One region of the Clostridium swellfunianum genome, then DNA from elsewhere that is predicted to be linked to it. Evidence: predicted binding sites of a transcription regulator. Region 1 holds the regulator's gene; each other region holds the start of a gene.

Region 1 (2,208 bases):
TAGTCTTGCTTTGAGCTATCGTAAGGCTCATTTAGTTTAACCTCAAGTTCTTTCATTCTATTTTCCATATTCAAAAGCTCGCTAAACACAGTTAAAAGCTCTTCGTATATTGTACTTGTGCTTTCTAAAGAAAGATGCTGAGACAGATAGCCGATTTTTTTGTTTTTATCAATAAAAAGCTCACCTGAGTCCTGATCTAGCTGACCAGTTAAAATTTTAAAAAGAGTAGTTTTGCCAGCTCCATTAGCTCCAATAAGCCCAACCTTTTCACCCTCATTTATATTAAATGTTACTTTATCCAAAATTACATCAATCCCATAACTTTTATGGATGTCCTTACAGCTTAAAATAATCACTTTTATTCACTCTCCCATAGTATATTGTACTATGTAAATAGATTTTGTAAAATAAAAAAGTTATTTTCATAGTAAGATTAAATTGGAAGTATTATGACAATAATATTAAATAGCGTATTTATATATAAAAAATCGCATTGAATAAATTTACAATATAGGAATTAATGTGTTAAAATATTGACAGTACTAAAAATTTAAGTAATACTATAAATTAGAAAATAAAATTAATGGTAGGTTTATCATAGAAGTATATTAAAGAGACGAGGTGTGTTATGGACAAGAAAAAAAGCAACATATCCATGGCTGTTATAAAAAGACTGCCTAAATATCACAGATACTTAGCTGAACTTCTAAAAAATGATGTAGATAGAATTTCCTCAAAGGAATTGAGTGAAAGAATCGGATTTACTGCATCACAAATTAGACAAGATTTGAATTGTTTTGGGGATTTTGGTCAGCAGGGCTATGGATACAATGTTAAAGACTTATACAATGAAATAAGTTCAATTTTAGGACTTACTAAGGATTATAAAACTATAATAATTGGGGCAGGTAACATTGGTCAGGCGATCGCTAATTACACAAGATTTGAAAGATTAGGATTTACTTTGGATGGTATTTTTGATGCCAATCCTAAACTTATGGGGCTTAGAATTAGAGATATTGAAATTCAAGATATAGATGTGCTTCCTAAATTTTTAGAAGAGCATCATATCGATATTGGAATAGTATGTGTTCCAAACAATAGTGCCCAAAAGGTTGCTTCCTTACTAGTAGAAAATGGTATAAGAGCAATATGGAATTTTGCGCCTACTGACTTGATTGTTCCTGAATATGTTGTAGTAGAAAATGTTCATCTTAGCGAGAGCTTGCTTACTCTAGCATATCTGTTGAAAGATAGAGATGAAGAAAAGAGATAATATGTAAGCGTTGTCAGGAAAAATATTGAAATAAGCATTTTGTGGACTTATAATAGAAATTGAAGATTAAACTTCAGTTTCTATTTTTTTTATGGGGGAGTTATTGTGAATGATATAATTTTGCAAAAAGAAAATCATTTGGCCACTATAACTATAAACAGGACTAAGGCATTGAATGCTCTTAACACACAAGTGCTTTTTCAATTAGAAGAGGTTTTACAAGACCTAAAGAAGGATGACAATGTTTTTGTTGTAATAGTAACAGGAGCAGGCGAAAAAGCTTTTGTAGCAGGAGCTGATATAACAGAAATGAAGGAGTTTTCGGTGTTTGAAGGCAGGAATTTCAGTGCACTTGGGAATAGGATTTTTAGAGAAATTGAAAACTTAGAGAAACCTGTAATAGCGGCTATAAATGGATTTGCTTTGGGAGGGGGCTGTGAATTTGCACTAGCCTGTGATATTAGAATAGCTTCTTCAAAAGCTAAATTTGGACAACCAGAGGTAGGGCTTGGTATAACCCCAGGTTTTGGGGGAACTCAAAGGCTAGCAAGGATTGTGGGAATAGGAGCAGCAAAAGAACTATTATATACAGGCAAGATGATAGATGCTGCTGAAGCATATAGGATTGGCCTCGTTAATAAAGTTGTTGAACCTGACAAGCTTATGGAAACGGCTAAAACTCTGGCTAACGGAATAGCCGAAAATGCTCCAATAGCAGTTAAGCTGTGTAAGGCTGCTGTTAATAGGGGGATGCAAATGGATATAGATACTGCAGTTATGTATGAAGCGGATATATTCTCGCAATGTTTCTCAACTCAAGATCAAAAGGAAGGCATGACAGCATTTATTGAAAGAAGGCACAAGAACTTTATTAATAAATAGATAAGAGAATATGGGGGGATTGCTATGAAAAAAATATTTATTTTAGGGGC
Region 2 (2,208 bases), 2.9 Mb from region 1:
TTCGACGCCTGTAACTGTTAATAGCGCCTTACCCATCACAGGATTAAGCTTTTCTACTTCTGTATCCTTAATATCATTAAGTACATATATTGATTCTTTCTCAAGCGCTGGATAGCTCTTAAGGTATTTGTCATAGTCTGAGTTTGATTTATCGATTAGTGTATAGTTCTTTAAAACTTCTTGCTTATCCTCATTATTCATAAATATTGTAAGCTTATCCATTTGACTTACTCTAATGGCGTCAGGTACAGCATTTTCAATACCATTTTGTTGAATCCCTACATTAACTATATTAGACATATAGTCAGGTAGAGAAAGATCTGCCATAGCCTGCCCAAAAAGCAGTACTACTGCAATTAAAAGCAGTCCTATATATGGCTTTAAATATTTTGCCAATTTATACATTGTTGTATCGTCTCCTTGCTAAAAATATTTTGTTTTGATAAAAACCTAGTCATCCTGTCTATCCATAACCTTTTGTAAAGTATCCATACCCTTAAATATAATATCTAGTTCTTCTGGAGTAGCTTTGTTCATCATCTGTTCTATAATATTATTAATTTCATCAAAGTGTTTTTGAGAATGTTTTATAAATTCATCAGTAACTTTCACATAAACTACTCTTCTGTCCTCCTTGCTTCTAACTCTCTCTACTAGACCTTGATTTTCAAGTCTATCTAGGATTCCAGATACAGTACTATTAGATAACCCAAGTTTATCACTTAACTCACTAACTTTCATTTCTCCGTTATGAGCTAAAGTTCCCATTAACATTCCCTGAGGTCCAGTCAAATTCATTTCCTTAAAGTGATTGCCCATTCTTTGCTTTATAGCATTCGTAACCTTTTTCATTAACTGAATGATTTTAACCGCCTTACTTACTTCCTCCACAGAACCTACACCTTCTTTCAATTCTTTTGTTTAGAAATATTCGTGCTAGTACTATTCGCATTACCATATTTCGTACACAAAATATATTTTACTCGCTTACTTATATAATGTCAATGGTTCAAAGACGCTATGTAACGATTACACTAAGATATTTTTTACTGCACTGTTAATATCATTTATTTATGCTCTCCACACGATTAAATACTGTGTATTAATGTGGCAATTTACAATTAAACAGCTATGTTTATATAAACATTTCACAAATTCTTAACAAATATTCCTCATTTTATTCAAAATTTATTGCATTATAATTTAAATGCTGATAAACTATGCTTGGTTTATGTTAGTTAATTAACAAACAATTGAGGAGGCAGAATGATGAAAAAACTAAAAAAACTATTTTGTTTATCATTAGTAGTAACTATGCTTTTTACTCTAATGACAGGTTGTACTTCTTCCAGCTCTAAAGCAAACAAATATATTGGAGAAGGACAAGGTAAGCACGGTACTTTAAAAGTAGAGGTTACTGTAGAAAACCAAAAGATTAAGGATATAACTGTTTTAGAAACCAAGGAAAACCCTATTCTTAGTGAACCTGTGTTTAACCAAATAAAGGCTCTTATGATAGATAAGAACAACGCTAATGTTGATGCCGTAAGCGGTTCAACTGCAACTAGTGAAGCATACATAAATGCTGTACAAGCTGCTCTTAAAAAAGCAGGTTTGAATTTATCTGCTGATAAAATATCAGTAGAACCTGAGAAGGAAAAGCAAACGACTCAAGAATATGATGTAGTAGTTATAGGTGCTGGTGGTGCTGGCTTTAGTGCTGCAATAGAGGCTAGAAACGCTGGAGCTAACGTAGTTATTCTTGAAAAAATGCCTTCCATCGGAGGAAATACTTTAATTTCTGGTGGAGAAATGAACGCTCCGGGAAACTGGGTTCAAAAGAAACTAAACATAAACAATGATAGCGCTGAAACATTCTATAATGATACTATTAAGGGCGGAGACAATAAGGGTGTTCCAGAGTTAGTAAAAATATTTACTGACAATGCTCTAGCATCTGCAGAATGGCTAAAGGATTATATAAAAGTTAAATTTTTAGAAGACCAGCTTTTCCAATTCGGTGGTCACTCTGTTAAGAGAGCCTTAATACCAGAAGGCCATACTGGCGCTGAAATGATATCAAAATTTAAATCTAAAGCTGATGAATTAAAAATACCTATAAAGCTTCAAACTAAAGCAGAAGAATTTATTACTGAAGGCGGGAAAGTAGTGGGCGTAAAAGCTAAGAACGCTGCTGGACAAGACCTT
Region 3 (2,208 bases), 2.7 Mb from region 1:
TTAAAAAGTATGCTCCTCTTTCGATAAATTCATTTCTTACTTCTTCATATACTTCATCCATAACAACAACTGTTTGCTCAGATGCACATATAACTCCGTTGTCGAAGGTCTTTGAAAGAAGTATTGAGCTTACTGCCATTTTTAAGTGAGCTGTTTCATCTATTATAGCAGGTGTATTTCCTGCACCAACACCGATTGCTGGCTTTCCTGATGAGTAAGCTGCCTTAACCATTCCTGGACCACCTGTAGCAAGAATTATGTCTGCATGAGCCATAACTACTTGAGAAAGCTCCACTGTTGGTTCATCTATCCAACCTACTATACCTTCTGGTGCTCCAGCGTTAACAGCTGCTTCTAAAACTATCCTTGCAGCCTCTATTGTAGACTTCTTTGCTCTTGGGTGTGGGGAGAAGATAATACCATTTCTTGTCTTTAAAGCTATTAAAGCTTTGAATATAGCTGTTGAAGTTGGGTTTGTTGTTGGTACTACAGCAGCGATAACCCCTATTGGTTCAGCTACCTTTGCTATACCAAAAGCTTCATCAGTTTCGATAACTCCACAGGTCTTTTCGTCCTTATACTGATTATATATATATTCAGAAGCAAAGTGATTCTTAATAACCTTGTCTTCAACTATTCCCATTCCTGTTTCTTCAACGGCCATCTTAGCAAGCTTTATTCTTGCGTTATTTGCAGCCATAGCAGCTTGTCTAAAAATTTCATCAACTTGTTCTTGTGAATATGTGGCAAACTTTCTTTGAGCCTCTCTAATCTGCTCAATTCTTTGCATTAACTCTTCTACATTTGTCACTTTCATTTTACAGCCTCCTTTTATATTAACTCCTGTGTCAGCTTCCTTATGGAAAGTCTTGACCGCATTGGATAGTTAAATCTTTAACATGATTTTATTTTATACTATATCTATTAAAAAAGCAATAAAGTTTGTTAAAAAAAATACAATTTATTTTTTTTTTTTATCATTCGCTGTTTTGGTGCTAGAACAAGCCATGAACGCTAGAACTGTAAACGTTTGAAGCATCTATAGTAACTTTTTTCCTTATCTATTTTATTTATTTTAATTGCAAAATTTTCAATAAATTGTGATTATTTTAACCATCTTGCAATTAAGAACAGTTTAGGCTCCTTGGTGTAGTTATTTTTTTAACATAGTATACGTAAAAAGAACAGGCTTGACCTATTATTCAAACCTGTTCTTGTATTCATCTAATTGCCTTATAGTATCTAGTTCCTCATCTTCTTTCATGTATTGCTCAAAGAAGTTATTTTGTTCAATTGACTTTATTACATCCTGAAAGGCCTCCTGCAATTTATTCAGGTGTACATAAAAACACGCTCTATTATAATATAAAAAACCTTCCTCAGGATTATTTTCTATTCCTTGGCTAATAATCCTGACAGCTTCCTCAAATTTATTTTCTTCTCTATATATAACTGCTAAGTTTAAAAAACTAAAGGCATATTCCGCATTTTGATTTATTGACTTGTTATAGTATTCTATACTCTCAGCTTCTCTTCCAAGCTTATTTAATACTACGCCCATATTAAACAATGCTTTATAATGTGTCTGATTTAATAAAACAGCCTTTTTAGTATATTCTAAGGCAATCTCATTTTCCTCTAATTCTTCATAAATAACACCTAAATTAACATGGGCCCAAAAATCATTGGGAACTAATTTTATAACTTTTTTATAGTTTTCTATAGCCTTGGCTGTTTCTCCTAGTTCATCGTAGACATTTGCTAGAAAAAAATAAGCTCTATCGTAACCCTCATCCAGTTCTATAGCCTTTTTATAATACTTTACAGCTTCTTTGTATTCTTTCTTCTCATCGTAAAGTACGCCAATTCCATAGTAGGCTCTCGGCTCCTTTATGTCCAGCGATATTACTTCCATAAATTTTTCTTCTGCATCTTTAAATAGTTGAAGCTCTGAATAAAGCAGAGCTATGTCTAGTATTAATTCTATATCAGTCTTTCCAAATTCAGTATTGTACGCTTTGTCATAAAACCTTAGAGCCTTGTCATATTCTTTACCAGCTATAAAGCTGCGTGCTAAATTAATGTAGTTTTCAAACATATAACTATTGTTAGTCATATAAACACCTATTCTTATTGAATATTTAAATCCCGTAGTTTATTTGAAAATTTAAGTGCATCCTCTGGATTATCGTCAACAAGCTTATACAA
Region 4 (2,208 bases), 3.0 Mb from region 1:
CTGATCTAATCTTATTGGATGTATTCCTGCTAAAGGGCAATGGTCTAGAACTTTTAAAATGGATAAGAAGCAAAGAATTAAGTTCAGACGCCATACTCATAACAGCAGACAAAAGCATTGGCGCTGTTCAGGAAGCCTTCAGATACGGTGCTGTAGATTATCTTGTAAAACCCTTCACCTTCGAAAGATTTAAGGAAGCTCTAACACAGTACAAAAAAAGATATGAGAGCATAAACGTGTGTGAGGAAGTGCAGCAGGATACTATAGATAAGTTTATTCTAAGTTCAGTTAAAGAGCCTATGGTTAAGGAGGAAATGAATCTAACTAAAGGTTTAAGTGTGCATACCTATGAGCAGATAATGATGGCAGCGCAAAATAAAAAATCCTTCTTTACTGCGGATGAACTGGCAGATGACCTTGGAATGGCAAGAGTTACAGTAAGAAGATATCTAGACTATATGGTTAAAGAAAACAAGCTGCAGCTAGAGGTTGAGTACGGAAAGATAGGAAGGCCGACACATTTTTATAGAGCTATATGCTAGCAAAACATTTTAAATCATCAGTTGCTGCTTTATCTCGCGGAAGAAAAAGTTAAAAAGTTAAAAAGTTAAGAAGTTAACTTCTTAACTTTTTAACTTTTTGCTCTGTGAAGGAGAAGGCTGCAAGGCCTTTTATTTATAATCACTTCAAGTATTTCGTTGACTTAGAAAAGGATACATAACTTGATTGCATAATTAGTGTATTCTCGTGCCATAGTTGTTCTATTTCAATCCTAACCTTTAATAAGGGTCTTTAAAAAAATATATTCCTATAGCTGCAATCACAGCCAACAGGATTGCAGAGGTTATTACTAGGATTTGATTTTTATTTTTTTTACCGTAGATTATTCCTATAATTGCAGCTATTGTTAAAATAAGACCTAGGGCCATACTTTATCACTCCTTCATTTCAAAATATATTTTTCTATATATTTATTTTGTCTACACTTTATCTAAAACATATACACTCTCATATTATTGATAATTGATACATAAAAAAGCTCAACTAATAATTAAGTTCGTTCACCCATTTTACAAGTTTGAAACAAACCATAATTAAATTATACCATATCTTGTATTTAAAGTATCAGTGTAGCTTATTACACCACAATTACAATGAATAAATTCAGATAATTTTTATGCTGCCAGCTATTACCCACTTAAAGACCATAAAGACCAAAAAGAAATAAAAGACCATAAAATTGATTGTTTGTTAATTAACAAATATACTTTTGGTATAACAACATTGGGAGGGGAAATAGGAATGAAGAAAAAGGTATTATCATTAGTTATGGCAGCATTGATTGCAGCACCTACAGCCATGTTTGCTGGATGCGCAAAGACAGAAAGTGCAGATATAGTTATTATAGGAGCTGGTGGAGCAGGGCTTTCAGCAGCAGTTGAAGCTTATGAAAATGGAACAAAAAAAGTAGTAGTTTTAGAAAAAATGCCTATAGTTGGTGGAAACACTAACAGAGCAACAGGAGGACTAAACGCAGCTGGAACTCCTCAACAAGAAAAGGCTGGAGTAAAAGACAGCGTTGAACTTATGATAGAGGATACTATGAAGGGTGGATACAATAAGAACAACCCTGAATTAGTTAAAGTATTAGCAACAAATGCTAAAGACTCAGTTGCTTGGATAACTAAACTAGGTGGAGACCTAAGCGACGTTGGTAGAATGGCAGGAGCAAGTGTTAACAGAACTCACAGACCAACAGGTGGAGGAGCAGTAGGAGCAGAAATAGTTGCAACTCTTAAGAAGGCTGCTGAGGATAGAAAGATAGATGTAAGACTTTGGAACAAGGCTACAGAAGTTGTTGTTGATAAGGAAGGAAAGGTTTCTGGAGTTAAGGCAACAAACAAAGAAGGAAAAGAATACACAATAAATGCTAAGGCAGTAGTTATAGCAGCAGGTGGGTTCTCAGCTAATGAAAACATGGTTGTTAAGTATGATCCAAACCTTAAAGGATTTGCTACAACTAACCATGCAGGAGCAACCGGAGACGGAATTGATCTTGCTACAAAGCTAGGAGCTAATTTAGTTGATATGAAGGAAATCCAAACACACCCAACAGTTGTGCCAGGTAAGGCTGTAATGGTTACTGAAGCTGTTAGAGGAAATGGAGCAATCCTTATAAATAAAGATGGAAAAAGATTTATAAATGAG

The links. The regulator Rex, encoded in region 1, represses fermentation and respiration genes when NADH is low (regulators of the CRP and FNR family bind a similar motif). The targets are predictions, from matches to a motif close to ATTGTTAANNNNTTAACAAT.
Region 2: NBE98_RS06620 (flavocytochrome c) is a predicted target of Rex. The motif match lies at 1,231-1,250, and genes of this name have one in related genera.
Region 3: adhE (bifunctional acetaldehyde-CoA/alcohol dehydrogenase) is a predicted target of Rex. The motif match lies at 1,098-1,117, and genes of this name have one in related genera.
Region 4: NBE98_RS06065 (flavocytochrome c) is a predicted target of Rex. The motif match lies at 1,244-1,263, and genes of this name have one in related genera.

What each region holds. Positions count from the first base shown of each region.
Region 1 is NZ_JAMOFV010000006.1:4,344,996-4,347,203, reverse strand. Features, by position in the region: gene NBE98_RS20660 (ABC-F family ATP-binding cassette domain-containing protein) at 1-356, opposite strand, end outside; gene NBE98_RS20655 (redox-sensing transcriptional repressor Rex) at 629-1,276, shown strand; gene NBE98_RS20650 (short-chain-enoyl-CoA hydratase) at 1,382-2,158, shown strand; gene NBE98_RS20645 (3-hydroxybutyryl-CoA dehydrogenase) at 2,183-2,208, shown strand, end outside.
Region 2 is NZ_JAMOFV010000006.1:1,451,713-1,453,920, forward strand. Features, by position in the region: gene NBE98_RS06610 (ABC transporter ATP-binding protein) at 1-405, opposite strand, end outside; gene NBE98_RS06615 (MarR family winged helix-turn-helix transcriptional regulator) at 451-891, opposite strand; gene NBE98_RS06620 (flavocytochrome c) at 1,270-2,208, shown strand, end outside.
Region 3 is NZ_JAMOFV010000006.1:1,694,095-1,696,302, reverse strand. Features, by position in the region: gene adhE (bifunctional acetaldehyde-CoA/alcohol dehydrogenase) at 1-817, opposite strand, end outside; gene NBE98_RS07690 (tetratricopeptide repeat protein) at 1,199-2,116, opposite strand; gene NBE98_RS07685 (hypothetical protein) at 2,131-2,208, opposite strand, start outside.
Region 4 is NZ_JAMOFV010000006.1:1,333,313-1,335,520, reverse strand. Features, by position in the region: gene NBE98_RS06075 (response regulator) at 1-542, shown strand, start outside; gene NBE98_RS06070 (hypothetical protein) at 780-929, opposite strand; gene NBE98_RS06065 (flavocytochrome c) at 1,303-2,208, shown strand, end outside.